4 regions of the Alcanivorax sediminis genome follow, and region 3 is predicted to be linked to each of the others. Evidence: predicted binding sites of a transcription regulator. Region 3 holds the regulator's gene; each other region holds the start of a gene.
What was found. Region 3 encodes PhoB, which activates phosphate uptake and scavenging genes when phosphate is short. Its sites were predicted from a motif close to TGTCATANNNNTGTCANA; they were not measured.
Positions count from the first base shown of each region.

Region 1: GFN93_RS05470 (TIGR00153 family protein) is a predicted target of PhoB. The motif match lies at 1,418-1,435, and genes of this name have one in related genera.
Region 2: GFN93_RS00020 (phosphatase PAP2 family protein) is a predicted target of PhoB. The motif match lies at 3,613-3,630, and genes of this name have one in related genera.
Region 4: ppk1 (polyphosphate kinase 1) is a predicted target of PhoB. The motif match lies at 3,057-3,074, and genes of this name have one in related genera.

Region 1 covers NZ_WIRE01000001.1:1,207,578-1,215,439, reverse strand. Annotated here, with positions in the region: gene GFN93_RS05475 (GspE/PulE family protein) at 1-1,227, opposite strand, end outside; gene GFN93_RS05470 (TIGR00153 family protein) at 1,527-2,207, shown strand; gene GFN93_RS05465 (inorganic phosphate transporter) at 2,218-3,486, shown strand; gene argA (amino-acid N-acetyltransferase) at 3,852-5,171, shown strand; gene GFN93_RS05455 (hypothetical protein) at 5,184-6,047, shown strand; gene ilvD (dihydroxy-acid dehydratase) at 6,515-7,862, shown strand, end outside.
Region 2 covers NZ_WIRE01000001.1:484-8,345, reverse strand. Annotated here, with positions in the region: gene GFN93_RS00045 (chloride channel protein) at 1-718, shown strand, start outside; gene argC (N-acetyl-gamma-glutamyl-phosphate reductase) at 819-1,874, shown strand; gene GFN93_RS00035 (DUF6776 family protein) at 1,877-2,605, shown strand; gene GFN93_RS00030 (bactofilin family protein) at 2,615-3,079, shown strand; gene erpA (iron-sulfur cluster insertion protein ErpA) at 3,165-3,503, shown strand; gene GFN93_RS00020 (phosphatase PAP2 family protein) at 3,674-4,207, shown strand; gene GFN93_RS00015 (anhydro-N-acetylmuramic acid kinase) at 4,385-5,473, opposite strand; gene GFN93_RS00010 (peptidoglycan DD-metalloendopeptidase family protein) at 5,463-6,785, opposite strand; gene tyrS (tyrosine--tRNA ligase) at 6,958-7,862, shown strand, end outside.
Region 3 covers NZ_WIRE01000001.1:541,218-549,079, forward strand. Annotated here, with positions in the region: gene GFN93_RS02265 (DUF4136 domain-containing protein) at 1-550, opposite strand, end outside; gene GFN93_RS02270 (hypothetical protein) at 635-1,114, opposite strand; gene GFN93_RS02275 (hypothetical protein) at 1,205-1,582, opposite strand; gene GFN93_RS02280 (NAD(P)/FAD-dependent oxidoreductase) at 1,654-2,802, opposite strand; gene rd (rubredoxin) at 2,926-3,090, opposite strand; gene GFN93_RS02290 (chorismate--pyruvate lyase family protein) at 3,309-3,878, shown strand; gene ubiA (4-hydroxybenzoate octaprenyltransferase) at 4,052-4,924, shown strand; gene phoB (phosphate regulon transcriptional regulator PhoB) at 5,246-5,950, shown strand; gene phoR (phosphate regulon sensor histidine kinase PhoR) at 6,022-7,332, shown strand; gene GFN93_RS02310 (LOG family protein) at 7,524-7,862, shown strand, end outside.
Region 4 covers NZ_WIRE01000001.1:132,628-140,489, forward strand. Annotated here, with positions in the region: gene GFN93_RS00580 (VOC family protein) at 1-396, opposite strand, end outside; gene hemB (porphobilinogen synthase) at 483-1,487, shown strand; gene GFN93_RS00590 (MarR family winged helix-turn-helix transcriptional regulator) at 1,558-2,025, shown strand; gene GFN93_RS00595 (alpha/beta hydrolase) at 2,009-2,866, opposite strand; gene ppk1 (polyphosphate kinase 1) at 3,113-5,197, shown strand; gene ppx (exopolyphosphatase) at 5,276-6,766, opposite strand; gene trxA (thioredoxin TrxA) at 7,014-7,340, shown strand; gene rho (transcription termination factor Rho) at 7,625-7,862, shown strand, end outside.

The sequences.
Region 1 (7,862 bases), 670 kb from region 3:
TTCGGCGGTCTGCAGATCACGGATCTCACCAATCATGATGATGTCCGGATCCTGACGCAGCATCGCCTTCACCCCCTGGGCAAAGCTCACATCAATGTTGGCCTGCACCTGCATCTGGTTGAAGCTGGGCTCCACCATTTCAATGGGGTCTTCGATGGTGCAGACATTGACCTCGCTGGTGGCCAGCTGCTTGAGCGTGGAATACAGGGTAGTGGTCTTACCGGAACCGGTGGGGCCCGTCACAAAGATGATCCCGTGGGGGTTCTGGGTCATCTTCTGCCAGGCCTCATAGTCTTCCCGGGTGAAGCCCATCTGCTCGAAACTGCGCACCAGCACGTCCGGATCGAACACCCGCATCACCATCTTCTCACCGAAAGCGGTAGGCAGGGTGGAGATCCGCAACTCGATCTCATTCCCCTCCGGGGACTTGGTCTTGAGACGGCCATCCTGAGGCTTGCGCTTTTCTGCCACATTCAGGCGGCTGAGAATCTTCAAACGGCTGGTCACTGCCGCCATGATCGCCGCCGGCAGTTCGTACACATCATGCAAGACACCATCAATGCGGAAACGCATCTTGCCTGCGTCCCGCCGGGGTTCCAGATGAATATCACTGGCCCGCTGGGTGAAGGCGTACTGCAGAATCCAGTCCACAATGTTGACGATGTGCTGATCATCCGCATCGTGATGCCCCTTACCCACCTCCAGCAACTGCTCGAAGTTGGTGATCCCGGACATCTCCTGCCCGGTTTTGCCGGTGGCACCGGCAATGGAGCGGCTCAGGTTATAGAACTCGATGCGGTAGCGGCGCAGGTGCTCCGGGTTAGTGAGCACCACCTCCAGATCGCGGTCCCGCAACGTCTGCCGAAGGTGATCCATCCAGTCGTTAATGAACGGCTGATCGCACGCCACCACCACCCGGTCGCGATGCACCTCCACCGCCACAATGCCGTGGCGCTCGGCGAAGGCGTAGCTCATGACATTGGTCACTTGATCCACCTGCACCTTGAGGGGATCAATGTGATAAACCCGCATGTTCGCCCGCTGGCCCAACCAGTCGGTGAGGAACTCCACATCCAGAATCTGACGAGTATCGGAGCGATCGGCGAGCCGATATTTGGCCAGCACCTGAATGGGGTGCCAACTCAGCTCCTTCTTTTCCCTCGGCGTGGTGGAGATGACATTGAAATCTTCCTGACTGACCCGCCCCTCATCCAGCAGTTCGCGCATCAGCCAGCGCACATCAATCTGTAATCCATTGGGAATGGCGGGTTTGGCAGTGGCGTTCACTCTGACTCTCCGAATTCTGTTCAGGCCTGTTTCAATTGATTCCGGCCCTTATCGTTATATGGGGTTACTGTAACCCGAAGATCAAAACCCTGACAGCCCCGTCCGGTTTCACTATACTCGCGACCAATTTCATGACGCGCGTGTGACAAAGGTCCGCCGTGTCAGCGGATGGCACGCCATAGGCGTACCGGAAGCAACGTGGGAAACTAACAAGACCCTAACCTGGATCCGAGGCGCTTATGTCCTTAGGAAGCTCCATCGCTGGCCTGTTTGGCCGCTCCCCGATCAGACCCCTCCAGCAACACTACGATACCGTGCACGAGTGCGCCTGCAGTCTGGCCCAGTTCTTTGATGCCGTCATTGCCGGCGACTGGGACAAGGCTCGCACCCTGCGCAAACAGGTGGCCGAGCTGGAAAACCAGGCGGATGAACTCAAGAAAGAGTTCCGTCTCAACCTACCCAAGAGCCTGTTCCTGCCCATGCCCCGCACCGATCTGCTTGAGCTGATCAGTGTGCAGGACAAGGTAGCCAACAAGGCCAAGGACATCTCCGGCCTGATGCTGGGCCGCGAAATGTCGATCCCGGACCCCATCGCCGACGCCATGCGCAGTTATGTTCAAGGCGCCATCGATACTTCCGCCCAGGCCCAGAAAGCCATCAATGAGCTGGACGAATTAATCGAAACCGGCTTCAGCGGTCGCGAGATCCGCCTGGTGGAAGAGCTGATTGAAGAACTCGATCGCCTGGAGAGAGCCAATGACGAACAGCAGATCGCCATTCGCTCCACCCTTTTCAAACTGGAAAAAGACCTGTCCCCGGTGGACGTCATCTTCCTCTACAAGATCATCGAATGGGTAGGCGATCTGGCTGATCGCGCCCAGAAAGTAGGCGGCCGCCTGCAGATGTTGGTCGCACGCTAGGAGAGTTCTTATGGAGTGGATGCTAGAGCATACCTACTTGATGCTGCTGTTGGCCGGCGCCTTCGGCTTTCTGATGGCCTGGGGTGTTGGCGCCAACGACGTGGCCAATGCCATGGGCACCTCGGTGGGCGCCAAGGCCCTGACCGTGAAGCAGGCAGTCATCATCGCCATCATCTTTGAATTCTGCGGGGCCTACCTGGCCGGGGGCGAAGTGACCGCCACCATCCGTAAGGGCATCATCGATGCCGAAACCTTCTCCCATGCCCCCCAGTACTTGATCTACGGCATGATGTCCGCGCTGCTGGCAGCCGGCATCTGGCTGATGATCGCCTCCTGGTTCGGCTGGCCGGTGTCCACCACCCACTCCATCGTCGGTGCCATTGTCGGCTTTGCTGCCGTGGGCCTGGGTATGGAAGCGGTGCACTGGGACAAGGTCGGCTCCATCGTGGCCAGCTGGGTTACCTCTCCCTTATTGGCCGGCTTTATTTCCTTCGCGCTGATACGCAGCGTGCAGAAGCTGGTGCTCAACCACGACGACCCCTTCGAACGCGCCAAGAAGGTGGTGCCCTTCTACATGTTCCTGGTGGGCTTCGTGATCTCCATGGTCACCATGATCAAGGGCCTCAAGCACGTGGGCCTGCATCTCACCTTCATGCAGAGCTTTCTGCTCGCACTGGTGGGCGGCGCCATCGTCATGGCCGTGGGCACCGTTTTCCTCAGCCGCATCAAGCCGGATCCGGAAGCCGACAAGGACTTCCGCTTCAGCTCCGTGGAGCGCGTGTTCGCGGTACTGATGATCTTCACCGCCTGTGCCATGGCCTTCGCCCACGGCTCCAACGACGTGGCTAACGCCGTTGGCCCACTGGCCGCCATCAACAGCGTGCTGGTGTCCGGTGGTCAGGTTGGCGCCAAGGCAGCCATGCCCAGCTGGATCCTGCTGGTCGGCGCCATGGGTATCGTCTTTGGTCTCGCCATCTTCGGTGCCCGGGTGATGGCCACCGTCGGCAAGAAAATCACCGAGCTGACCCCGTCCCGAGGTTTCGCTGCCGAATTGGGCGCCGCCACCACCGTGGTACTGGCTTCCGGCACCGGCCTGCCGATCTCCACCACCCACACCCTGGTGGGCGCCATCCTTGGTGTGGGCATGGCGCGCGGCATCGGCTCACTGAACCTGCGCGTGATCGGCACCATCTTCACCTCCTGGATCGTCACCCTGCCCGCTGGGGCGCTGCTGTCCATCCTGTTCTTCTACTTCTTCAAGGGCCTGTTTGGCGCTTAAGGAGAGGTTGCACGCATCACGCAGCAAGCAACACGCTAACGCCGCCCTCCGGGCGGCGTTTTTGTTTGACGTAACTTCCGTCATCGCCATTGTGGGAGCTCTCTGTGCCCTTCAGGGTATGCCTGCAAGCGAAAAGACCAGTGACGAGGTACGAGTTTCGAGTTGCGAAAACCTGAAAGACAAAGCGAGGTTTTGCCTTTCGAAACTCGTTACTCGCAACTCGAAACTTGACTCCGGCCTTCTTGCGCCCATTCGCCTCCAGGCAGGTTCCACAGCGACTCCGTAGCCGACCGCTAGCGCACGCACGCCCCCACTGGCTATACTGGCCAATCAATCACTTACCCCGCACCTTCAGGGAAAACACCGTGTCCAGCACCACACCCGACAATCAGGTTCATTGGTTCCGTCACTCCTCGCCATATATCAATGCGCATCGTGGCCGAACCTTTGTGGTCATGCTGGCCGGTGAACTGCTGGATGGCCCTGCCCTGGCCACCCTGATTCATGACCTGGCCCTGCTCAACAGCCTTGGCATCAAGCTGGTGCTGGTCCATGGTGCGCGTCCGCAAATCAGCGCGCGGCTGGCCGAATCCGGCATTGAATCCACCTTCGAGCAGCACATGCGCATCACCGATGCCGCCGCGCTGGATGGTGTCATGGCCGCGGTGGGCGCCCTGCGTCTGAAGCTGGAAGGTCTGTTCTCCATGGGGCTGGCCAACTCCCCCATGCACAACGCCAGCATCCGGCTGGTGAGTGGCAACTTTGTGGTCGCCAAGCCGGTGGGCGTGCGTAATGGCTTTGATTACCAGCACACAGGCGAAGTACGGCGCATTGATGTGGACGCCATTCGCCAGCAGCATACCGCCGGCAACGTGGTCCTGCTCTCCCCCGTGGGCTGCTCGCCCACCGGGGAGCTGTTCAATGTCAACGCCGAAGAAGTGGCCTCCACCGCCGCTATCGCCCTCGGGGCCGACAAGTTGATCCTGATGGGGAACCGCTTGCGCCTCGCTGATGGCAACGACAACCTGCTGCGCGAGCTGTCTCCCCAGGATGCAGGCAAACTGCTGGCCGAGGACCTGTTCCAGGACAGCGACATCGACCGCCAGCTCACCGCCGCCTGCCACGCCGCCAGCAATGGCGTGGGCCGTGCCCATTTGCTGGACGCCAGTGTGGATGGTGCCCTGATCAAGGAGCTATTCACCCGCGACGGCTGCGGCACCCTGGTCACCCGGGAAACCTATGAAACCGTGCGCGGAGCGCGCATCGAAGACGTGGGCGGCATTCTCGAACTGATCGAACCACTGGAAGCCGACGGCACCTTGGTACGCCGTTCGCGGGAACTGCTGGAAACCGAAATCCACCGCTTCGCCATCACCGAACGGGACGGCATGGTCATCGCCTGCGCCGCCCTCTACCCGTTCCCGGACGACAAAACCGGCGAACTGGCCTGCGTGGCCGTGCATCCCAGCTATCGCAAAGGCGAACGCGGCGCACAACTGCTTGGCTATGTGGAGCGGCGCGCACGGGAACAAGGCCTGCAAAGCCTGTTCGTGCTCACCACCCTCACCGCCCACTGGTTCCAGCAGCAAGGGTTTGAGTCAGCTGGAGTCGAAGCTCTGCCGGGAGCTCGGCAGTCGCTGTATAACTGGCAGCGGAATTCGAAGGTGTTTGTTAAGTTGCTGTGAGATATTAAGGTAATGGAATATTTAAAGAATAACGCCCTAGGAGTCCTTGGAACCATAGTAGGCCTTCTTGGGATAATTCTGTCAGTATATTTCTATACAGCCTCGAAACAGTCGAGGGAACTCGCGTTCATCGCAGGACCAAATCATACTATTTTTTCAGGGAACACAAGTTTTTTCGACCCCGGCATAAAAATAGTTTCCAGCAGCACAGGAAAAGAAATAGAAAGCAATATTTATCTCAACGAAATAACCATATGGAACAATGGAAACAGTTCCATTAGGAAAAACAACATACTAAAACCACTAAAAATCAATTACCCTCACTCGACCAGAGTTATCGGCGCTTTCGTTATAGAGCAGACCAGACAAGACATTCTAAATGCAGATGTCATTTTCACTGAAAACAGCAACTCCTTAATAGTTTCCGCAGATATTATGGAGCCTGGCGACGGCTTCAAGACTCAAGTTGTTTATGCCAGCAACGAACCCAAGCAAGCCTCGCTAGAAGGAACAATTGAGGGGTTAAAAAACTTCGACAATGAAGAAAACATTACTAATGCCAACTTGGCATATGGCATTGGAAAACTCATCATTATAATTTTCTTAATTTTGGCCGTTTTTCTTGCTATCGCTTTGCTCATATCAGGTTTTGAGTGGTTAATTCAGAAGTTTTTCCCAAAAAAATCAGAAGAAATCATTCGTAAGCTAGGGTCGTTAATCTCCTATTCGTGGATTTTTTTCGTAATTGTCATAGTTATAGCGTTCATGGCTTCCCTCGCATACAGCTTTGCAGATAAATCAGCAAAAGAGTCTCTACCCAGAATGAAAACCGTTCGTGCAGAGCTTGCTCCCTCGGATCAAACAGATCTTGATTAACGCTCAAATTGAACTTTTGACATTCTTGGCACCAGCAGCACGACGTCTTCCTCGTTAGAGTGAGTCGAGGAACGGAGCCCTGTGACGGCGTAGAGCAAAAAACCTGTCTGAGCGGAACGAGTCTTTTTTGCGTCTGTCACAGGGCGAGTACCGGAGTGTGCCCATGGAGCGGGTCGAACGGAGTCGGGGTGGCGGGGAGTCCAAAGGGGGAGCCCGCTCCCCCTTTGGGACTTTATGCTCGTCTGGGTACGTTGCGGCGAGGACAAGCACGGCTGTCAGCGTGAAAAATTTCAACTCGACTGGCAGGTATACAGGCAGGATGCCAAAGCCTACTCAGCATTCCTCCAGCAAGCTGGATCTCCCACACATCAGCCCGCTCCCAATAGGTGCCCGGCGCCTGTGAGAACCCCCCTCTGTGGGTTACAATGTCTCCCCTTTGCACAGTTATCGATCATAACGAGGTTCCCATGCCGCAATATCGCTCCCGTACCACCACCCATGGCCGCAACATGGCCGGTGCCCGCGCCCTGTGGCGTGCCACGGGCATGAAGGACGGTGATTTCGGCAAGCCGATTATTGCCATCGCCAATTCCTTCACCCAGTTTGTGCCCGGTCACGTGCACCTGAAGGATCTGGGCCAGCTGGTCGCGGAAGAAGTCCAGAAAGCCGGCGGGATTGCCAAGGAGTTCAACACCATTGCGGTGGACGACGGCATCGCCATGGGCCATGACGGCATGCTCTATTCCCTGCCGAGCCGCGACATCATTGCCGATTCCGTGGAATACATGGTGAACGCCCACTGTGCCGATGCCATTGTCTGCATCTCCAACTGTGACAAGATCACCCCCGGCATGCTGATGGCCTCCATGCGCCTGAATATCCCCGTGATCTTTGTGTCCGGCGGCCCCATGGAAGCGGGCAAGACCAAGGTGGGCGAGCACAAGCTGGACCTGGTGGACGCCATGGTCATGGCCGCCGACGACAGCGTGGACGACGAAACCGTGAACGAGGTGGAGCGTTCTGCGTGCCCCACCTGTGGTTCCTGCTCCGGCATGTTCACCGCCAACTCCATGAACTGCCTGACTGAGGCCCTGGGCCTGTCCCTGCCGGGTAACGGCTCCCTGCTGGCCACCCATGCGGATCGCCGTGAACTGTTCCTGGAAGCGGGCCGTCGCATCGTTGACATCACTCGCAAGTACTATGAACAGGATGACGAATCCGTGCTGCCCCGTAACGTGGCCTCGTTCAAGGCGTTCGAGAATGCCATGAGCCTGGACATCGCCATGGGCGGTTCCACCAACACGGTATTGCACCTGTTGGCTGCCGCCCAGGAAGGCGAGATCGGCTTCACCATGGAAGATATCGACCGCCTGAGCCGCAAGGTGCCTTGCCTGTCCAAGGTGGCCCCTGCCACCCAGAAATACCACATGGAAGACGTGCACCGTGCTGGTGGCGTGATGGGTATTCTCGGCGAGCTGGATCGTGCCGGCCTGCTGCACCGCGACTGCCCCACTGTGCACTCCGCTACCATGGGCGATGCGCTGGAGCATTACGACATCGTACGCACCAGCGATGAGGCGGTGAAGAAAATGTACACCGCTGGCCCCGCCGGCATCCCCACCCAGACTGCCTTCAGCCAGGACACCCGCTGGGACAGCCTCGATGATGACCGCGAAAATGGCTGTATCCGCAATTACGAGCATGCCTACAGCAAAGATGGCGGCCTCGCCGTACTGTACGGCAACATCGCCGAGCGCGGCTGCATCGTAAAAACCGCGGGTGTGGATGATTCCATCCTCACCTTCACGGGTCGTG
Region 2 (7,862 bases), 540 kb from region 3:
CAGCTTCTTCGGTCACCCTGGAGGCAGCCTCGATATCACCAGCGACTGGGCTGCCATTGGGGTAACGGCGCTGGTCTGTGGCCTCTTTGGCGGTCTGTTCAGTCGCTTGTTGATTCGTGGCAGCCAGTTCCTGTCGCCCTTCGCCAAGGCTCACCCGTACCGGGTCGTATTGATGTGCTCCCTGGTGCTGGTGTTCCTCGGGCTGGTCACTGGTGGCGCGACCTACGGGAGTGGCTACGAGCAAGCCAGCACCCTGCTGGATGGGGAGCACCCGGGAAACTGGAGTTTTGCGCTGGCCAAGATGTCGGCCACACTGGTGTCCTACTTTACGGGTATCCCCGGCGGGCTGTTTTCACCCAGCCTCGCAGCGGGTGCAGGGTTCGGCAATCTGGTGGGTGGTTTTTTCCCGGACGTGTCACTGGTGGGGCTGACGCTGGTGGCCATGGCGGCCTTCCTGGCGGCCGTGATTCAGCGTCCGATCACGTCTTTTGTGATCGTGATGGAGCTGACCGGGAACCGACACGATATTCTGTTGCCTCTGATGGCGGGAGCGTTCCTGTCGGCGGCGGTAGCCAAGCTGGTATGGGCACGCCCCCTGTACGATACCCTTGCCGAGCGCATGGCTGATGGACAGGGCATGGCGCTGGAAAAGCCCCGCGCGGATGAGGCGCCGACAGAAACGGGCAGTGATGAAAGCGAGCGCAAGCTACCGGGCTAGGTGATTTGGCATGCCCATTAGTTGCTGCAAGTACGGTGCGCCGCCTATCATGCGTGGCCCGCCTGTGCGGCGAAGAAGTTAACTGGTTGGAGTAAGCGATATGGCAACGGGGTCTGTCCTCAAGGTAGGGGTGGTTGGCGGTACCGGTTATACCGGGGTCGAGCTGCTGCGCCTGCTGGTCAACCATCCCCAGGCTGAGCTGGAGGTGATCACCTCCCGTGGCGATGCCGGCACGGCGGTGGCTGACATGTTCCCCTCGTTGCGTGGTCGCACGGATCTGGTGTTCTCTGAACCGGATGTGGCGCGTCTTGCCCAATGCGATGTGGTGTTCTTTGCGACCCCGCACAACGTGGCCATGCGCATGATGCCTGAACTGATGGAGGCGGGTGTGCGCGTGGTGGACCTGTCTGCCGATTTCCGGTTGCGTGATCATGAGCTGTGGAGCGAATGGTACGGTGAGCCCCATGCCTGCCCGGAGCTGCTGGCGGAAGCGGTGTACGGCCTGCCGGAAGTGAATCGGGAAAAAATGCGTGATGCGCGGCTGGTGGCTTGTGCCGGTTGCTACCCCACGTCTATCCAGTTGGGTTATCTGCCGTTGCTGGAAAACGGCTGGATCAAGCCGGACCAGCTGATTGCCAACTCGGCCAGCGGTGCCAGCGGAGCCGGAAAAGGGGCCAAGGTGGCCATGTTGCTGGCGGAGGCCGGCGAAAGCTACAAGGCGTACGGCGCCAGTGGGCACCGTCATCTGCCGGAAATCGAGCAGGGTCTGGCGGATATCGCTGGCGGTCCCGTCAAGGCAACCTTTGTGCCGCACCTGATCCCCATGATTCGCGGTATTCACTCCACCCTTTATGGTCAGCTGGTGGAAGGGGCCCCTTCTCTGGAAGAAGTGCAGGCCGCCTATGAGGCCCGTTATGCCAACGAGCCTTTTGTCGATGTGATGCCGCTTGGCAGTCACCCGGAAACGCGTTTCGTGAAAGGTGCGAATACCTGCCGCATCGCCCTGCACCAGCCCCGTGGCGAGAATGTCATCGTGGTGCTTTCGGTGATCGATAACCTGGTCAAAGGTGCCTCAGGTCAGGCGGTGCAGGCCATGAATATCATGTTCGGACTGAATGAGGATGCGGGGCTGTCTGTTGTCCCGCTGGCACCCTGATCATGGCGAAGAAACCGAAAAGCCGCGCGGGTATTGATGATGTGATGCTGGTGCCGGTGAGCCCGTCCCAGCAGAAGAAGCGCCGCCGTATTCTGGTTGTCAGCGCCATCGTGGCGGCGCTGCTGTTGTTCTTTGGCGGATTGTGGACAGGTAACAGCGGTGCGCTGGATACCTCGGAGACCAACCGTCGCCTGCGAGCCGAACTCAAGAGTGCCTCCCGGGAGCTGGAGGCGGCTCGTAACGAGTTGGCGCTGTACCGCACGGATACTGAAGTGACCCAGCAGGCCCGGGAAAACCTGCGTCAGGAGATCAAGGGGCTGCGTGATCAGGCTGCCGAGCTTGAGGAGGCGGTGGCCTTCTACAAGAACGTGATGGCGCCCGGTGGCACCGAGCGCGGCATGCAAATCGAGAAATTGACCCTTCAGCCCACGGAGAAGGAAGGCCAGTACAGTTACAAAGTGGTGCTGGTGCAGTCCGGCGATAACCGTAATTATCTGTCTGGTGACATTGATCTTGTGCTGCGCGGGAGTCGCGATGGCGCCGCGATCAAGCTGACCGGAGATGACTGGTTGGATGATGGAAGTGAGACACGCTTCCGATTTCGCTATTTTCAAGAGCTGAATGGGCGCTTTCAACTGCCGGAAGGGGTAGAGATTACCGCGCTGGATGTGGATGCTGAGAGCGACGGCAGAAACAGTTATAAAACACAGAAAACTTTTAAGTGGCAGTAGGAGAGACGCGTGCTAGGCCGAGACAAGAAAAATGCAGCTAACAGTGGTGGAGCTGCGCAACAGGATTACCGGAACCATACCCTGATCGCCCCCAGTGCAACCGTTAAAGGGGATCTTGAGTTCACCGGCGGCCTGCATGTCCAGGGCACCGTGGAAGGCAATATCAGTGTGGGCAAGGAAGGCGGGCGGCTGATTATCGGTGAGACCGGCACGGTCAAAGGCGAGATTCAGGTTCCCCAGGTGGTTATCAATGGTCGGGTTGAAGGCGATGTGCACGCCACCGAAAACCTGGAGCTGGCGGAGAAGGCCTCCGTGGAAGGTAATGTTTATTACCTGATGATCGAGATGGTCATGGGGGCTCGGGTTAATGGCAAGCTGGTACGTCTTGATGACGAGCGTCGCAACTTGCCGGCCCCGGAAAAGAAAGGCGAAAAGGCGGATGCTGGCAAGCAGGTGGCCGCGGATAATTCTTGACTGTTTTAGTCGGGTACTGGAACATAGATAACCCGCTGCCCGAACAGGGCCGCGGGTTTTCTGTCTTTACAGCCTTAGCGAGCCTATGACCGAGCAAGCCCCGATATCATTCACTGACGCCGCCGCAGCCAAGGTCAAGGAGCTGCGTGATGACGAAGGTAATCCCGAACTCAAACTACGGGTGTATATCACCGGGGGCGGCTGTGCCGGTTTTTCCTACGGCTTTACCTTTGACGAAGCCGTCAACGACGATGACACCATCGTTGAAAAGGACGGGGTCACCTTGCTGGTGGACGCCATGAGCATTCAGTACCTGGACGGCTCACAAGTGGATTATGAGCAGGGTCTGATGGGCTCGCGCTTCGTGGTCAGCAACCCCAATGCCGCCACCACCTGCGGCTGTGGTTCCTCCTTCTCGGTCTGATAACGCAACACGCACCACGCGCGAGCCAAGAAGGCGCCTATGGCGCTTTCTTGTTTTTGGCGTGCGCCCGCAGGGCGTCGTATAGCGTTGTGCGTGCATTGCCTCCTTTTGTCATAAAACCTTAATCAATTGATCAACATTTCGTCGTTTTCAGGGTGGACACTAGACCCATGATGACGACAAAACCGACATTTCAGAAAATGACCGCCGCGGATACCCGGGCCATGTGCTGGCTGCTTCAGCAGCCGCAGGCCGCGCGCCGTGCGCGTTTGGCACGACAGGTGTCCCGGCTTGGCGACGGCCCCTTCTATGTGGCGTTAACGCTGTTGATCTGGTGGTTCGACAAGGAGGGCGGCAGCTTGTTTGCGCTCACAGCCATGGCTGCGTACGCCCTTGAAGTGCCACTGTTCGTGGGGCTTAAGCACCTGATTCAGCGACCGCGGCCAGCGGACGCGCTGGAAAGCCTGTCCGCGTTCATTCAGCCTGCCGACCGCTTCAGTTTCCCCTCGGGGCATACCGCCGCGGCGTTCGTCATGGCTTCCCTGTTGTCTGTCTTCTATCCGCCGGTAATGGCGTTGGCCCTCGGGCTGGCAGTGATGGTGGGCTTGTCCAGAGTGCTGCTCGGGGTTCACTACCCGTCAGACATTCTTGCGGGCGCGACCTTGGGTTTTAGCTGCGCCATGATTGGCCTCTGGCTGGTTTGAGGAGCTGGCCACGAGCTGGGAGCTACGAGGCGCAGGAAAAGCCGGAGAAAGATTCGTTGCGATGCGTCGCATCCGCGCGATGCTGAAGCAGCGCCGAGGTGCGGCTCATGAGTTTGTCCGTTGACGCAATCCCTGGTTCACGCCTGAAGGCTCGTAGCTCGTAGCTCGCAGCTGCTCTTATGGCAGTGTGACCTGTCCCAGAATCGCTTCCCTTGCTGCCCCGGTAACCACGGGGGCATTCCCGGGTTTTTCCTCCCAACGCGCCCAGGCCAGCCAGGCAAAGGCGGCGGCCTCCACCCAGTCCGGGTGTAACCCGGCCAGCTCCGTACTTTCCACAGGGACGTCGCAACAGTCCTGCAATCGCCCGAGAAGGTAGGTGTTATGAGCGCCACCGCCGCACACCAGAATCCGCTGTGGCTGGAACCCGGTCAAGCTGTCGGCGATGCTCCGAGCCGTCAGTTCTGCCAGGGTAGCCTGCAGGTTTTCCGCCGGCAGATCTTCCTTGAGGTGCTGGGTGAGCCACTGTCGGTTGAAACGTTCCCGGCCGGTGCTTTTTGGGGGGGGCTGCTGGAAATAGGGGTCGCGAAGCAGGCGCTTGAGTAATGGCTTGTTGATCTTGCCGCTGGCAGCCCAGGCGCCATTGGCATCGTAGTTGTCGCCACGATGCAGTTGGGTCCAGAGATCCATCAGCACATTGCCCGGGCCGGTATCAAACCCGCCAACCAGCGTGTCCCCGTCCAGCAGGGAGGCATTGGCCATGCCGCCGATGTTGACGACGGCTCGCCGTTCGCCTGCCGCCCCAAATAAACGCAGGTGGAAGGGTGGCACCAGCGGCGCGCCCTGGCCGCCCAGCACCATGTCCTTGTTGCGAAAGTTGCTGACCACCGGGATCCCGGTGGCACAAGCCAGGGTATCCGGGCAGCCCAGCTGCACACTGAACCCGTCCGGGCCGGGGCGGTGGCGCACAGTCTGGCCGTGGCAGCCGATGGCCGTGACCAGGTGCGCTTCGGTGTTGGTTTTTGCCAGCAGTTCGCCACAGGCTTCCGCATAAATGCGTCCGAGTTGTCGGCTGACTTTGCCGGCTGCATCCAGTTCACTCTCGCCGGGTTGGCAAAGGGTCAGGATGTCTTTGGAAAGTGCTTCGGGGAGAGCGTGGCTATGAGTGGCAACCAGGGAAAAATGATCGCTGCCAACGTCGACCAGCACCGCGTCGATACCGTCGACGCTGGTGCCGGTCATCAGTCCGATATAGAGATCAGAAGGCATCGCTGCTGGCCAGTGTGGCGGCTTCAGCAAACAGGGTCATCTGTGCCTTGAGCCGGTTGGCGGCGATCAGGAATTCGGATCGCTCGTTGTCATTGATGCCGCGCGCCTTGGGCAAAGGGACGGTCTGTGGGTTGCGATGCACGCCATTGATGCGGAATTCATAGTGCAGATGTGGCCCGGTGGATAATCCGGATGTGCCCACATAGCCGATAGTTTGTGATTGCTTTACACGTTTTCCGACCCTGATTCCCTTTGCGAAATTGCGCATATGTGCATACAGGGTGGTGTAGATCTGGCCATGCTTGATGATCACAACATTGCCGTAGCCGCCCTTCACCCCGGCAAAGATCACCTTGCCGTCTCCCGCTGCGCGAATCGGGGTGCCTCTGGGGGCGGCATAGTCAGTGCCCTTGTGGGCGCGGATGGTATTCAGGACGGGGTGTCTGCGTCCCAGATTAAAACGGGAACTAATGCGGGCAAAGGCCACCGGGGTGCGAATGAATGCCTTGCGCATGGAATCGCCCTTGATATCCAGGTATTCCACGTCACCAGACAGGGTTTCATAGCGGAACGCAGACAGGTGGCGGTCCTGGTTCCAGAATTCCGCCATCAGGATGTCGCCTTCGCCCACCTTTTCACCGTCCAGGTAGAGCTCTTCATAGAGTATCCGGAAGCGGTCGCCCTTGCGGATGTCCAGCACAAAGTCGATATCCCAGGCAAACAGCTCGGCCAGTTGCATGGTGAGACGGTCACTGATGCCTGCTGCTGCACCGGCCAGGAAGAGTGAGTCGGTGATTTCGGCCTGGGCAAAGCGAGTTTGCTTCTGGTACTCACGCTGGCTGAGTCGAACGGTCCAGCCTGCTCCGGTCAGTTTGGCGGTCAGGGTTTCCACCTTGCTGGGGTTGTAGCGCACGCCACGCAGGGCACCATCGTCTGTAACCAGTACCTCGAGTTGCTCGCCGGGCCTGAGCTTGGTCAGGCGATCCAGCTTGTCATCACTCTTCAGCAGGGCGTACACCTGGCCGGCACCTACTCCCACTGGATGCAGCAGGGCTGAAAGACTGTCTCCGGGTTTGACGGTGAGGGTTTGCCACTGAGGGCCTTGGGGTGGTGCGGGCTGCTTGGCTGGGCTGGGAGTGGGCGAGGTGCGGGCGGGCAGTTCAATCGTCTTGGCGGCTTGCTCGGGCGCCCTGGATCTCTCGGGTTGAAGGGCGATAATGATGACGCCACCGAGAAGCACCATGGCCAGCAGTAAATGGGTGCGGGGAAACTGGCGCACCAGTCTGCCGACAGCAGAAAAGAATTGTTTCATGAAAATCGCGGGATCTGGTTGGGTGAAAAGCGTGCCGTGATACAAAGACACAACGAAAAACAGAGCTGCAAAGATACCTGCCTTCTCTGGCTGCATTCAAGTGCTACAATGGCGCGCTTTCATGGGGCCGCCTGGTCCCGCCCAAGATAGCCGCAGATCAGCAGAGGTAGGCATGGCCACGGTGGAAGAACAACTGGCACTCATTTCCCGGGGAGCGGATGAGATCATCCAGGAAGAGGAATTACGGGAAAAGCTGGCTTCAGGGCGTCCCTTGCGGGTCAAGGCAGGCTTTGATCCTACAGCACCGGACCTTCACCTTGGGCATACGGTGCTGATCAACAAGTTGCGTCAGTTTCAGGAGCTGGGCCATGAGGTCATCTTCCTGATTGGGGATTTCACCGGGATGATCGGCGACCCCACCGGTAAAAGTGCTACCCGCCCACCCCTCAGCCGTGAAGATGTGCTGCGCAATGCCGAGACCTACAAGGAGCAGGTGTTCAAGATTCTCGATCCGGCCAAAACCCGGGTGGAGTTCAACTCTACCTGGATGAACGAGATTGGTGCTGCTGGCATGATCAAGCTGGCTGGCCAGTACACCGTGGCGCGGATGCTTGAGCGTGATGACTTTGACAAGCGTTACAAGGGTAATCAGCCCATTGCCATTCACGAATTTCTCTATCCTCTGGTACAGGGCTATGACTCTGTGGCGCTGGAGGCGGATGTGGAGCTGGGTGGTACAGATCAGAAGTTCAACCTGCTGATGGGGCGTACCCTGCAGAAGTCTCATGGTCAGGCACCGCAAATCTGCCTGACCATGCCAATTCTCGAGGGCCTGGATGGCGTGCAGAAGATGTCCAAGTCACTGGGTAACTATGTGGGGGTGAACGATGCCCCGGGTGAGATGTATCGCAAGTTGCTGTCTCTTCCCGATGACCTTACCTGGCGCTACTATGAGCTTCTGAGTGCCTGCTCCAATGAGGAGCTGGAAGCGATCAAGGCCGAGGCAGACACACTTGGCTCTCCGCAGGAAGCCAAGAAAGCCTTTGCGCTGGAAATGGTGACCCGGTTCCATGGCGC
Region 3 (7,862 bases):
TGCGTGACTGGGCCTGCCATACCGGCTTCTTGCTGGCCACGTTATAGAGCTGGGTCTGCAGGTAATAATCGGTGGCGTTCTGGTAGTAGCCCGGCTGGTAAACGGCGCTGTAGCTGTAACCCACATAGGGGCCGTAACCCAGATACATAGGGGCAGACGTCATGGGTAGATAATCGACCTGGGGCGGCACGTACTCATCGCGCTCTTCTACCTTGAGCAGGCTGACTACCATTACCCCGTCAGCACCGCTTTCCTTCACGGCCGCTTCCACGTGGGATCGGTACTGCTCCGCTTTCTGGCTTTCCCCGCCCAGGCTGTCTGACGACAACGTGGCTTTCACATCACGCTTGGCAAGGCTCTTGCCCACCTCCTTTTCCACCACCGCAGAAGTCACCGGGGATTCCGCCAGCACAATCACAAACAGGTGCTCAAAGGCCGGGCGGGGTTCACCGGTCTTCGTCTGCCAGGTGGAGTGGGTTTCCGTGGTGGTGGCACAGGCTGCCAGCAGCAAGACTGCACACAAAACAAACGCACGTTGAACCATCTGCATGGGGAATCCTTCGGTATGCCAGAAAGTGAATGGTGTCAGGGTAATGCTCAAGCCTGACTTCGCCAAGCACCAAAAACATCGCAATTACTGATTCACAATACGTTGCGCTGATTTCCCGCAGTACTGTTTGCTGGTTTCACCGCCTCGCTGGCGCACCCAGCCCATACACTGGCTATAGCTTGCGTGCGATTTCACTTCTAGACGCTCATTTTTTATTGTGACGGAAAAGACTTGGCTACGCGGAGCCCGGCCACTGCGATCCCAGTCAGAGAAGCGTTGCGCACCAGCGGCACAGGCATAGCTGGTACTGTAGGTGAAGCCACTGACCGCTTTGGTGATATGGGTATAAACCTGCCACCCTCCCCGACGCCCGTACATGATCTCGCGATTACAGTCAGCCAGCTCATCAATCGCGTCATCCTGGAAAAACACCACTTCATTATAGGTGGTGCCGTCCACATCAAACTTGGCGACCAGATAAACCTTATCGGTATCCGCAGTTTTTGCTGCCCAGGAGAGAGAAACCAGCGTCAAAGAAAAGAGTAGGGAGGCGAGTCGTAGCATGCTGCACCAATGCAATTATATTGTTTTGGTCATGCTACCGAACAAACCCCACGCCGGACAGTCGACCCGACCAAAGGTCACCAGGCTCGCTTATTTTTTCCCACCGGGCATGATGAATTTCATCAGCGTCATGAACCACATTAATTGGCCAGGATCCCCCTCAATCTTGATGTCACCGGCCTGCATGCCTTCCATGAACGCCATCTGGTTCTTGCCCGCCTGCTTCAGGGTGGCGAACGCATAGTCCGCATCCTTGAAGTTGAGGGTGACAGTGGGTGAGGGGTTCAAACCACCCCTGGCGACCACCTTGCCCGGAGTGAAATGAAACCAACGCCCCGGTTTGCCGGAAAACGTCCGCCACTGCATCACCACATTACGGTTTTCCAGCTGCTTGCGGAAACCTTCATTGCGCCACGCCAACCAGCGCAAGCGCCAGCCGAGGATCAGCAGAACCAGAGCAAATTTCATGGAGAGTCCTTTATCAAATCAGCACCACACCCCAGTTGCCTGTTGCGTGGTGCATGCCGCGTGATGCGCTATCAGGGCATAACCGCCGGCAGTTCCTTGTTGAGCTTCATTTTTTCCTTCACCGCATCGCCGGTGAGGGCATACCCCAGCAGGTTACCATCCTTGCCGCGGAACAGCGCCTGCACGTTGCTGCCATCAGCGTCGATTTCCCACTCGCCTTCGCTGCCATGGGGCGCCGGGCACACCACCACCGGGCAGGCCGGGGTCTTGATGGTCACCGGCATCACGCCATAGCTGACCTCAGTGGTTTCACCAGACAGCGTCTTGGCAAGGGCACGGGCAGACGCCATCAACGGCAGCACATAAGGCAGCACGTGGCCTTCCACTTCCGCGCAGTCGCCCAGCGCATAAACGTCTTCGGCACTGGTTCGCAGGGTCTTGTCCGTGATAATGCCACGGTTGGTTTCCAGACCCGCTTCCTGCGCCATGCTGATACGCGGACGCAGACCAATAGCTGACAGCACCACATCGGATTCGATTTCACTGCCATCGGACAGCTCGGTCACCAGGGTCTCGCCCTCACCGTGGTGTACCGCCTTGGCCAGCGGACCAAAGTGGAAAGACACACCCAGTTCCGCCAGGCCGTTGCCCACCGCTTCTGACGCGGCCTCTGGTAACAGCAGCGGTAGACAGCGCCCCATGGGCTCAACCAGCGCGACCTCATAACCGCCATTGGACAGATCGTTGGCAAACTCACAGCCAATCAAACCACCGCCGAGAATAGTGACCTTCTTCTTGCCTTCCAGCGCCGCGCGGAATTTGGCGTAGTCCATCAGATCATTGACAGAAAACACCTTGCCAACCGCATCGCCTTCCAGCGGCGGCGTCCAGGTATCGGCACCCAGGGCCAACACCAGCTTGCTGTAATCCAGGTGCGCATCCGGCAGCAGTACGCGCTTGGCAGCGGTATCGATGCCCGCCACATGGATGCCGGTACGGACTTCCACGTTGAACTGCTCTGCCACCTTTTCCGGCGTGGCCATGCACAGATCATCCGCGGTCTTCTCCTTGGTAAAACCGGCAGACAGCATGGGCTTGGAATAGTTGCGACCGTCGTCTGCGGTGAGCATGACGATGGGCGTTTCCTTGTCCAGCTTGCGGAATTCCTTGACGGTATTGAAGCCGGCCAGACCGGTACCGATGATGACGACTGGGTTCATGGATGATCCTTAAAGTGCGATGGATGGGCAGAGGTGCTGTGGGCCAGGCCTGTCAGCGTGGCGCGGAAGTCAATGGAGCCCCGCATCCACTGCGGGGCAAATCCCGGACAATGCTGTCCGGAATCAGATTTCCACCATTTCGAAGTCTTCCTTGCCGACGCCGCAGTCGGGGCATACCCAGTCTTCCGGCACCTCATCCCAGGCGGTACCCGGGGCAATGCCTTCTTCCGGCAGGCCTTCGGCTTCGTCATAAATGAAACCACAAACAACACATTCCCACTTCTTCATGGTGAACCTCATCAATTAATAGTAAGCGCACACTCACAATGGCGCATACAGGGCGTTTCTCGGGGGAGCCTAACCTATCGGTGCCAGCCCCAAAAATCAATGACAGTGGGCACTGTCATATTCAGACGCTGCGGGCATCTGACCGGGCTCCACTTGCCCTGACTGCCGCCATGGGCCATAGTCCTGCCGCCTGCGTTTTCTGATCTGTAGAGACATTCATGCTGCCTGCCCCCCTGCATCCTGACAGCCACTGGCGCCCGCTGGAACAGCTGGTGATGCCTGTGCAGATCCGCGACTGGATGGCTGACCCCGATTCCCTGACCCTGCGTCTGAAGCGTCATGGCCAGTTTCGGGTCATTCCGGGCTTTCACGCCATGGCCGTGCCCGCCCTTGAGGAAAGGCTGCTTCTGGGGCTACCGGACCGCCAGGCTGCACTGATCCGCGAAGTCACCCTGATGCTGGATGATACGCCCGTGGTCGCTGCCCGCAGTATCCTGCCCATCACCAGCCTGCGCGGCGCCAATCGCTCCCTGGGCCACATGGGCAGTCGCTCCCTGGGGCTGGAGCTCTACAAACGGCCGCTTTGCCAGCGTGATCAGGTCTGGGCCCGGCTGGCATCCCCTGGTCACGGCCACCCGGTGTGCTGGGGCCGCCAGTCACGCTTTATCAAACGCGGCGCGCCATTGCTGGTGGCGGAGTATTTCCTGCCGGCGTTGTGGGAGAAGGTAGGAACGGAGGTGCAAGCGACAAGCTTCAAGCTGCAAGGCGCGGACCACGCATCTGCCTGATCAGCATTACCGATGATGGCGAGTAACGAGTTTCGAGTTGCGAAAGGCAACAACCCCGCAAGCGGGCCGGGGTTTTGATTTTCGAAACTCGCTTCTCGTAACTCGAAACTGTCTCCTTGCAACTTGCATCTTGTCACTTGAAACTTATCCCCGCCCTGACAACCGGATGTCCCATGTTTGCCTTCGTTGAACGCCGCTATCCTGCCCTATGGCCATACCTGCAATTGATGCGCCTGGATCGCCCCATTGGCACCTTGCTGCTGCTGTGGCCAACTCTCTGGGCGGTGTGGATTGCCGGGGAGGGCGCGCCAAGCCTGAAGACCATCGTCATTTTCTTTCTCGGTGTTGTGATCATGCGCGCCGCCGGTTGCGTCATTAATGATTTTGCCGACCGGGATTTTGACGGCGGCGTCGAGCGCACCAAGGGGCGGCCGTTGGCCACCGAGGCGATCAGCAGCAAAAAAGCACTGGCCCTGTTTGCCGGGCTGGGCCTGCTGGCCTTTGTGCTGGTGCTGTTCCTGAATGAGCTGACCTTCTGGCTGTCATTCGGCGGTTTGGGTCTGGCGGTGCTTTACCCGTTCACCAAACGCTTCACTTTCATGCCGCAGCTGTTTTTGGGTGCTGCGTTCAGCTGGGCCATTCCCATGGCCTTTGCTGCGGAAACCGGCGAAGTACCGGAAATCGCCTGGCTACTGTATGTGGCCAATGTGGTGTGGACTGTCGCCTATGACACCCAGTACGCCATGTGCGACCGGGAGGATGATCTGAAGATGGGCATCAAGAGTACCGCCATCCTGTTTGGCGATGCCGACCGGCTGATGATCGGGGTGTTGCAGGGACTCACGTTGCTGGCACTGATCATGGTCGGTCAGCGGCTGGAGTTTACCTGGCCCTGGTATGCCGGCATCGCCGCCATGTCGCTGACCTTTATTTATCAGCATACCCTGATCCGTTACCGGGAACGCTGGCCCAGTTTCCACGCTTTCCTGAACAATCACTGGAGCGGGGCGTGCGTGTTTGTGGGGTTGTATTTCCAGTACTTTTGAGTAGCAAGCTTCAAGCAACAAGCTACAAGCTACAAGCTACAACGCGGGTCAGGGTTTCAGGTTCTGCCATGCCGTACCCGCGATTAATGGCTGATCAAACCTTACGGCTTCAAGTCCAGCCCACTGCTTACCCACTCGGACCTGGAAACGCGGCCCCCGAAGTCTTCGGGTGGCTCCGCAATCGATCCGCGTTGTAGCTTGCAGCTTGAAGCTTGTCACTACTCTTGCATTTCCCCCAAATCCAGCCCAACTTGTCATACTGATGTCATAAAAGAGCAATCTAATAGGGTCAAATCACAGACAGGCAAGGAAAGGTACGCCATGTCCCGAAACCGCATATTGATTGTTGATGACGAGCCCGCTATCCGCGAGATGGTCGCCGTCGCCCTGGAATTGGCCGACTTTGACGTTCTGGAAGCCGAAAACGCCCAGCGCGGCCACGAGATCATCGTGGACGAACGCCCGGATCTGGTTTTGCTGGACTGGATGTTGCCCTCCGTCACCGGCATCGAGCTGGCCCGCCGCCTCAAGCGCGACGAGACCACCAACGAAATCCCCATCATCATGCTCACCGCCAAGAGCGAAGAAGATAACAAGGTGCAGGGGCTGGACGTGGGTGCGGACGACTATATCACCAAGCCTTTTTCTACCCGCGAACTGATCTCCCGTATCAAGGCAGTGCTGCGCCGCGTTTCCAGCGCTGCGGCCGAAAAAGCCATCGAGGTAGAAGGGCTGTGCCTCGACCCCGTGAGCCACCGCATTAGCGCCAATGACGAGCCTGTCGACATGGGGCCCACCGAATACCGCCTGCTGGAATTCTTCATGAGCCATCAGGAGCGCGCCTATTCCCGCACCCAGCTGCTGGACCAGGTCTGGGGTGCCAATGTGTATGTGGAAGACCGCACCATCGACGTCCATATCCGCCGCCTGCGCAAGGCCCTGGCCCCCTTTGGTTTTGATCGTTTTATCCAGACAGTACGTGGCACCGGGTACCGTTTTTCAGTGAAGGCGGCCAAGGCGTCCTGAAGTGGAAAATGTGATAGGGTGCAGCTTGTTCGCCGTACCCCGATGATTCCCGAAAAGGGCAACTCGACAGCATGAAAGCCAGTCTGGCCAAAGAAGTTAACCGCATTGCCGGCCTTATCACACTGGCCGCCGTTGCGGCCCTTGCCGTCGGCCATATCTGGCCGTTGCTGGCGGGCCTGGTGGGTTATATTTTCTGGAGTACCCGCCAGCTGTTCGCCCTGTATAGCTGGCTAGTGCGCGATGACCACACCGAGCCACCGGACAGTATCGGCCTGTGGGGGGAGTTCTACACTCGCCTGGAACATCTCTTTCAGAAGGAACGCCGCGCGCAGGAAACCCTTCAGGGCATCATTCATCGAGCCCAGCAATCGGTTAATGCCCTGGAAGACGTGGTCATCCTGATTGATCAACACGGCTATCTCGAGTACTGGAACCTTTCTGCCGAACGCTACATGGGCTTCAATGCAGGCCAGGATCTGGGCCAACCACTGACGAACCTGGTCCGCCACCCGCGTTTCACTGATTACCTGCACGAAGGTGATTTCAAGGAACCGCTGGAAATCCCCTCTCCGGTAGATGACAACCGTATTCTGCAATTCCGGGTCACGGAATTTGGCGTAGGCGAACAACTCATCATGGCCCGGGATGTGACCCGTCTGCATCACCTCGAACAGATGCGAAAAGATTTCGTCGCCAATGTAAGTCACGAACTGAAAACCCCGCTCACGGTGCTGAAGGGTTATCTGGAAACATTGCTGGATACCGTTCCCGAAGAGCAGGCGCGTTTACGCCGGGCGCTGTCCCAGATGGAAAGCCAGTCCAATCGGATGGAAGCCCTGGTGACCGACCTGTTGCTACTGTCCCGACTGGAAAACACCGATGCCGACAATGACCGCCAGGCCGTGGCCGTGCATGGCATGCTCAACCGCATGCGGGAAAATGCGCTGGCCATCAGTGCAGACAAACAGCACGTCATCGAACTGGAGGTACCCGATGATGCTCGCCTGGTCGCCAACCCTGCAGAACTGGAAAGTGCATTCGGCAACCTGATTACCAATGCCGTCAAGTACACTCCCGCCAACGGCCACATCAGGATCAACTGGTGGCAGGATGACAAGGGCGCACATCTGTCGGTGACAGACAATGGTCTGGGTATAGACCCGGCCCACATCCCCCGTCTCACTGAACGCTTTTACCGACCCGATAACAGCCGCGTCACCCAGACCGGCGGCACCGGTCTTGGATTGGCCATCGTCAAGCACGTCATGATTCGCCACGGTGGGCGACTCGAAATCAAGAGCCAGCTGGGACAGGGCAGCACCTTTACCTGCCACTTCCCCATTGATCGACTGGTCAACAAGCCCACGGCGGTGGCGGGATAACACGCCCTGTACGCAGGATGCCTTTCTCCTGCGAGCATCAGTGTTAGCGCCACAATCAATACGATTCCAAGCAACGAGTTGCGAGTTGCGAGTTGCGAGTTGCGAAAATCAAAATCGGGTTTGCCTTTCGAAACTCGTCACTCGACACTCGCTTTCTGCGCTGTCTAATCGCATCAATGGCAGAGAAATCCATGAAAAAAATCTGTGTGTATTGCGGTTCCAGTTCCGGCAAGGGGGATGCCTATCTTGCCGCTGCAGATAAGCTGGCTGACGCGCTGGTATCGCGCGGCCTGGAGCTGGTCTATGGCGGCGCCAGCATCGGCATCATGGGGGCGCTGGCCAGCGCCGTGATGGAGCGCGGAGGGAGCGTGATTGGCATCATGCCGCAGGCACTGATGCGCCGGGAAATCGGCAACGATCACCTGACCGAGTTGCAGGTGGTTGATTCAATGCATGAACGCAAGGCCGCCATGGCAGATCAGTCCGATGGATTTATTGCCTTGCCCGGCGGCATGGGCACTTTCGAGGAA
Region 4 (7,862 bases), 410 kb from region 3:
GCGCAGCCCCTTGAACTCCAGCACATTGCCGGTGGGGTCCTGTACAAAGAAGGTACCCTGCTCTGCGGGCTGGCCGACAAAACGCTCCCGGGGCTTGAGCAGAAACGGCCAGCCGTGGTCGTAGAGTCGCTCCACCAGTATTTCCCAGGTCGCAAAATCCAGCACCACGCCAAAATGCGGCATCGGCACCGGGTGTCCATCCACATCGCTGTAGCCCTGGACAGGAGTCAGATCTTCACCCTTGTGCAGGGACAACTGATGGCCATGCAGATCGATATCAATCCAGTTGGGCGCATCCCGTCCACGACGGCCACCGATCACACGGCAGTAAAAATCCGCGGCTTCTTCCAGATCATTTACCAGAAAGGCCAGATGAAAGGCCGGCTGTTTTTCCATTGTCTACTGCTCTTGCTAAACTCTCGTGATTCCGTCCGCCATCGCTCTCCTGCGGACGCTTCCATGTTACTAGAGGACTCCACCCCATGTCTGTGTCTCGTGCCCCCTGGCCCGCCACCCGAATGCGTCGTATGCGTCGTGATGATTTTTCCCGTCGTCTGATGCGCGAGCACACCCTGACGGTGGATGACCTGATCTACCCGGTGTTTGTGCTCGAAGGCAGCAACCAAACCGAAGCCGTACCCTCCATGCCCGGCGTGGAACGCATGAGCATCGACCTGCTGGTCAAGGAGGCTGAGGAGCTGGCCAAGCTGGGAGTGCCCGCCATGGCCCTGTTTCCGGTCACCCCTTCCGACGTCAAAACCCTGGACGGGCGCGAAGCCTGGAACCCGGACGGACTGGCCCAGCGCGCGGTGCGCGCCATCAAGGCAGCCGTGCCGGAAATGGGCGTGATCACCGATGGCGCCCTGGATCCGTTCACCACCCACGGACAGGATGGCATCATCGATGACAATGGCTATGTTCTGAACGATGTGACCGTGGATGCCCTGGTCAAACAGGCCCTGTCGCAAGCGGAAGCGGGCGCCGATGTAATTGCCCCCTCCGACATGATGGACGGCCGTATCGGCGCCATCCGCGAGGCACTGGAGCAGCATGGTCATATTCATACCCGCATCATGGCCTACTCTGCCAAGTACGCCAGCGCCTACTATGGTCCGTTCCGTGATGCCGTGGGCTCCGCTGGCAACCTGGGCAAGGCGGATAAAACCACCTACCAGATGGACCCGGCCAACTCCGATGAAGCCCTGCACGAAATCGCTCTGGATCTGGCTGAAGGCGCCGACATGGTGATGGTCAAACCTGGCATGCCCTACCTGGATGTGGTGCGCCGCGTGAAAGACGAGTTCAAGGTACCGGTGTACGCCTATCAGGTGAGTGGTGAATACGCCATGCACATGGCGGCGTTCCAGAACGGCTGGCTGGACCAGGACAAGGTGATGATGGAGTCCCTGCTGGCATTCAAGCGAGCAGGAGCCGACGGCATCCTCACCTACTTTGCCAAGGCCGCCGCCCTCAAGCTCAAGGGCTGATTCCCCCCCCTTGCAAGTCCCGCCCCGGCTCCATATATAATGCATACACACTATATATGGAGTCCGTTCCATGAGTCGTCGCCCGCCACAACCCTCCTCACTGGATCCTGAACAGGTCGGCCTGCACTGTGCCGCCCTGCATTCCCGGGTGCTGTCCCGGCTGGTGACGCGACTGTATAACCAGCAATTGGCTGAAAGTGGCCTGCGCATCACCCAGTTCTCCGTGCTCAATGCGATCAAGGCACGGCCTCCGGAATCCATTTTCCAGCTTGCCGAACTGCTCGGCATGGAACGCACCTCCCTGCAGCGCACCGTGGATAAACTGATTGAGAAAGGTCTGGTGGAATCCGAGCCCACCGGCAATAAACGCGCGTTGGGGCTCTCTCTCACTCCCCAGGGAGAGGCCTGCTATCAGCAGGCTCTGGTAGGCTGGCAAGCAGCGCAGGATCAGTTCGAGTCACTGGTGGGCAAGCAGAGCTGGCAACAGATTGCCTCGGAATTGCGCCGCTTCAGCCACAAGGTCAAGCAGGAACTCTAGCCAGATCACCTTCTGGGACGGGCACAGACAAGACCCCTTCCCGGGCAAAGCCAGCGACCAGTCCCAGCACCGCCTTGTCGGTCAGCACCCGCCGATGTCCCTTGCCAACGGTCTGGTGCAGGGTGGCCGAGGGCATCGCCTGATGCAGCCGCAGCGAATCCGTGAACGGAACCTCCCTGTCACCAGTATCATGCACCAGCAACGTTCGAGCACTGATCAGCGAGCCGCGTCGGGCGATGTCCAGCGCGTCGTAACCGATCCCCACCCGGGCAGCCATTTTATCGAGCAGCTGCTGTCGGGCCCGGCCACCGAATTTCAGGGCACTGGCCATCCGCCCCACCACACCGCGGAAGTCTGTGGGCGGCGCGACCAGTACCGTGCGAGCAATATCGCCTCGCTCGGCCAGTACAAAGGCGGCAGCCGAAGCCCCCATGGAATGGCCGATTAGTACATCCACCGGCTCACCGATCACCTCCAGCGCCAGACGTAGAGTGGTGATGAATTCACCCACATCACTGGCGCCATCCGGCTCTTCGCCATGGCCCGGCATCTGCAGGGCATAAAAAGAGAACGATTCACGGCCCAGCGCCTTCATCATCGCCTCGAACTGAGTCCAGTGCCCGGACCAGCCATGGACCAGCAAGACTCGCTGTGGACCACCCAACCAGATATTCAGGCGCGCGCGCTCACCCACCGGCAGCTGGCTGTCCGGCGCAAACTCGGATCGGCCCCTCCAGGCCTGCGGCAACCGTGGTCCCGTCATCAAACGTAACGCCAGATCACTGGCCCTGCCGGGCAGAAGGCGACTGAACAGCGCCATTAACAGCTGAAAGAGTTTCATCTCTATTTCCTCATAGTGTATACACACTTTAAAGTCTGCGACCTCACTTCACAGGGAGGCCCACCCATCAGTTAAGTGTATTTACACTTAACAAGAAAAATCAACTCCGCTTATCTGCCTGCCTCTTTCCAGAGCGCCCGTTGAGGTCTAGCCTGAAAACTGTACACAGGACTGTTCCCTGTCATTGCCGTGTCATATAAATGTCATTGAATAGGAAGCTCGATCACCCTTGCTCAGGAAGGCTCCATGAACGATATCGCCAGTGAACACAGCGCCATTGATCTCAACCACCCGGACTATTTTTTCAACCGGGAATTGAGTCTGCTGCAGTTCAACCTGCGAGTGCTGGAGCAGGCCATGGATGAGAACCATCCGCTCATGGAGCGACTGAATTTCCTGCTGATTTTTTCCAGCAACATGGACGAGTTTTTCGAAATTCGCGTGGCAGGGCTGAAAAACAAGCTCGAAGCGGGCACCGGGCAACCTGGCCCGGACGGTATGCTCGCAGAAGAACTGCTGACCGAAATCAGTCGCATCACCCACGAAGCCGTGGATCGTCAGTATCACATCCTCAACAACATTCTGTTGCCGGCACTGCGTGAGGAAGGTGTGGACTTCCTGCGTCGGGAAGACTGGACTGAGGCCCAGTCCGAGTGGGTAAAAAAGTACTTTCGCGAGCAGGTGTATCCGGTGCTTACACCCATCGCACTGGACCCCTCCCACCCGTTTCCACGGCTGGTCAACAAGAGCCTGAATTTTATCGTTCCTCTGGACGGCAAGGACGCCTTTGGCCGCTCCACAGGGCTTGCCATTGTGCCGGCTCCCCGCTCCCTGCCCCGCCTGATTCGTATTCCCGACGAAATCAGTGGTGACGGCGATGACAACTTTGTATTTCTGTCGTCCATGATTCACGCCCATGTCTCAGACCTGTTCCCGGGCATGAAAGCCACCGGCTGTTTCCAGTTCCGGGTAACCCGGAATGCGGATCTGGAAGTGGATGAAGAAGTGGAAGATCTGGCCAGCGCCCTGAAGGGGCAGCTGCTCTCACGCCGTTACGGCGACGAGGTGCGGCTGGAAGTGGCTGACAACTGCCCACGCCACCTTATGCATTACCTGCTGGAACAGTTTGAGCTCACCGAACAGGATCTTTATGAAGTGAATGGCCCGGTGAATCTGGCGCGCATGTTCACCAGCGTTAATCGTCCTCGCCTGCACTATCCACCGTTCACGCCAAAGCTTCACCCTGCGGTGAAAAAGGCCGAGTCGATTTTTGATGCCATCGATCAGGAAGACATTCTGCTGCACCACCCGTTTCAGTCATTCCAGCCGGTAGTCAGCCTGCTGGCCGAAGCCGCCCGCGACCCCAAGGTGCTGGCCATCAAGCAAACACTTTACCGCACAGGTACCAAGTCAGAGATTCTCGACCATCTGGAAACCGCGGCGCGAAACGGCAAGGAGGTCACCGCCATCGTGGAATTGCGTGCGCGTTTCGATGAGGAGTCCAACATCGAAGGGGCCCGTCGCCTGCAAGAGGCGGGCGCCATCGTGGTGTACGGGGTGGTGGGCTACAAGACCCACGCCAAGATGCTGCTGGTCGTCCGTCGTGACGGCGAGGGCATCAAGCGCTATGTGCATCTCGGCACCGGTAATTACCACACCAGAACCACCAAGCTGTACACCGACTACGGCCTGATGACCGCGGACAAGGCGGTGGGCCAGGACGTGCACAAGATCTTTCAGGAGCTCACCGGCATGGGCAAGGCCGCGCGACTGAAGCAACTCAAGCACTCGCCCTTTACCCTGCATCCGTCGCTGATCGAATGGATTGAATTTGAGACCGCGGAAGCCCAGGCAGGAAGGCCGGCGCACATCATCGCCAAATTCAATTCCCTGACCGAAGAAAAAATCATCCAGGCGCTGTACAGAGCCAGTCAGGCGGGTGTGGAAATTGATCTGATCGTGCGTGGCATCTGCTGCCTCAAGCCGGGTATTGCCGGCATTTCTGACACCATCCGGGTACGCTCCATTGTCGGTCGTTTTCTGGAGCACACCCGCATTTATCACTTCCATCATGGCGGCGACGATCTGGTGTATTGCTCCAGCGCCGACTGGATGGAACGCAACCTGTTCAACCGGGTCGAGACCTGCTTCCCGATCACCAATCCCACGCTGAAGGCTCAGGTGCTGGAAGAAGGACTGAATTACTATCTGAGAGACAACAGCCGCGCCTGGCTATTGCAGTCCGATGGCACCTACACCCGCGCCCAACCGGCCGATGGAGAAGAGGTGTTCATGGCCCAGCAGTGCCTGCTGGATACTAACGTGGGATAACCCGCGAGGGACCGGGCCACTGACAGCAACCCCCAGAAGCACAGCCTGCTCTGCTGGTGTCCGGCCCCGAGCATCCATTCATTTCAGGATCAGCTCACAACCCGCTGCCTGAAAATAATCCTGCTCCTGTTCAAGATCAGCCAGGGTCAGCGGGTGCTCGTCCAGCCAGCCCTCCGGAAATGTCAGCGTCAGGGTATTGCCCTTCACCTTGAGGTTCATGCCGGGGGTTGCTTCATCGCATCGGGCGTGATGCAGGCGTGTGGCAATTCGCAGCACCAGACACAGTCGCAGCAACGGCTCGCGCTCATCTTCCGGCAATTCATCCAGGGCAGACTGTGGAATCTTGCGGCGATGGCCTCGCACCAGTATCGCCACGGCCTGCTGTTCCTGACGGGAAAAGCCAGCCAGATCGGAGTTGGTAATCAGGTAAGCGCCATGCTTGTGGAACTGGCTGTGGGACACGGCGAGCCCAAGCTCATGCAGCAGTGCCCCCCAGCGCAGGGTGTCCTCCATGGGCTCATCATCCAGCAGCCAGTCCGCCGCGACCTGTCTGAACAATGCCATCGCTGTCTCGCAGACCCGCTCTGCCTGACTGCGTTCCACATGATGACGATTCATCAGCGATTGAATGCTGCGGTCGCGCACGTCTTCATGGCCGAAGCGGCCGAGCAAATCGTAGAGTAACCCTTCTCGCAGAGCGCCGGATGACACCTCCATCTGCCCAATGCCCAACTGCTCGAAAATGCCATAGAGAATGGCCAGTCCGGAGGGGAAGATGGCCTGACGGTCCTCACGCAGCCCCTTGAGGTCGAGCTTGTCGGCACTGCCTGCCTTGATCACCCGCTTGCGGGCTTTCTTGAGTCCTTCCAGCGTCACGCCGCTGTCGCACCAACCCTGCTCCACGCAAACCTGGCTAATGGCCTTGATGGTGCCGGAGGCGCCAACACTCTGTTGCCAGCCAATACGGCGGTAGTTGGCATGGATGGAGAGCACTTCCTGACGGGCCGCAGTGACGGCCTTATCAAACGCTTTCTCGGTGATATTCCCCTCGGCAAAGAAACGCTGGGCAAAACTCACACACCCCATGTGCAGGGATTCGGTTTCCGCCGGTTCGAAACGCTCACCGATGATCAGTTCGGTGGAGCCGCCGCCAATATCCACCACCAGCCGCTGCCCGGCATCGTCCGCCAGGGTATGCGCGACGCCCAAGTAGATCAGGCGCGCTTCCTCGCGACCGGCCACAATTTCGATATCGTGCCCCAGCACCGCTTCGGCCCGGGCAATAAACACTCTGGCATTGCGCGCCTGACGCAGGGTGTTGGTCCCCACCACCCGCACACTGCCACGGGGAATGCCGGCAATCCGCTGGGCAAACCGCCCCAGACACTCCAGCGCGCGAGTCTGGGTTTCTTCGTCAAGACGGTTTTCCTTGTCGAGCCCGGCCCCCAGCTGCACCTTCTCCGACAAGGCATCCAAAAGCTGGATTTCACCCTGTGCCTGCCGTGCAACGACCATATGAAAGCTGTTAGACCCCAGATCAATGGCGGCCAGATGTTCGCCGTGCTGCATGCCTGCTCCTTCTGCGAATAGGCCGATAGTACCCTGAAATCATGGCGTTAGGATGTCAGCGCCCGGGAATACACAGGGTTTTACTTTGCCGTTGCCTGGCCGTCATAGGCAAATCCAGTGACGATAATTGATTCCCTCGCTTGAAAAGGAGTGCCTGCAACCTGATATTATTGCCCAGTGCGATGGGAGCCTTTAAGGTTCCTCGCCCCCAGCGGGGCAGCCAATCCCTTTATATCAGGAGAAATCGATGAGCGGCGAGATTATCAATGTGACCGACGCGGACTTTGAAGCCCAGGTCATCAATGCAGACGGCCCGGTGCTGGTAGACTACTGGGCACCCTGGTGTGGTCCCTGCAAAATGGTCGCGCCGATCCTGGAGCAGCTGGCTGGCGAATACGAAGGCCGCCTGACCATTGCCAAGATCAACATCGACGACAACCCGGAAACCCCGAAGAAGTATGGTGTTCGTGGCATTCCCACCCTGAGCGTATTCAAGAACGGTAACGTGGAAGCCACCAAGGTGGGCGCGCTGTCCAAGAGCCAGTTGAGCGCATTCCTGGACAGCACCCTGTAAGTCCGGAAACACTCTGTAACGCCCCGGCCATCCGGCCGGGGCATTACAACCCTCCCTCCTATAGACAGCCCTTCCCCATAGTGGTAGATTCCAGAACAGCTTTAAGGAACCTCCTTACAAGCACTCCCTTTTAGTTAGTCCTTCGGAACCTCTGGTTACCCTTTATTCCTGTGGCCCCCTTTTAGGCTTGCCGGGCCAGACTCCGAAAAAACCGGATTATCAAAACAACTGTAGCGCCGCAGGCGGTGCATCCCCTCAATTCATTCAAACCAAAACATACGCCAATGAATCTTTCTGAACTGAAGCAGAAGCCGATTGGAGAACTTCTGAACATTGCCAAGGAACTCGGCCTCGAGAACCTGGCAAGAACCCGCAAGCAGGACGTCATCTTTTCCATTCTCAAACGCGCCGCCAAAAATGGCTCCGATATTTACGGAGACGGCGTACTGGAGATCCTGCAGGACGGCTTCGGCTTCCTTCGTTCCGCCGAAGGTTCCTATCTGGCAGGCCCGGACGATATCT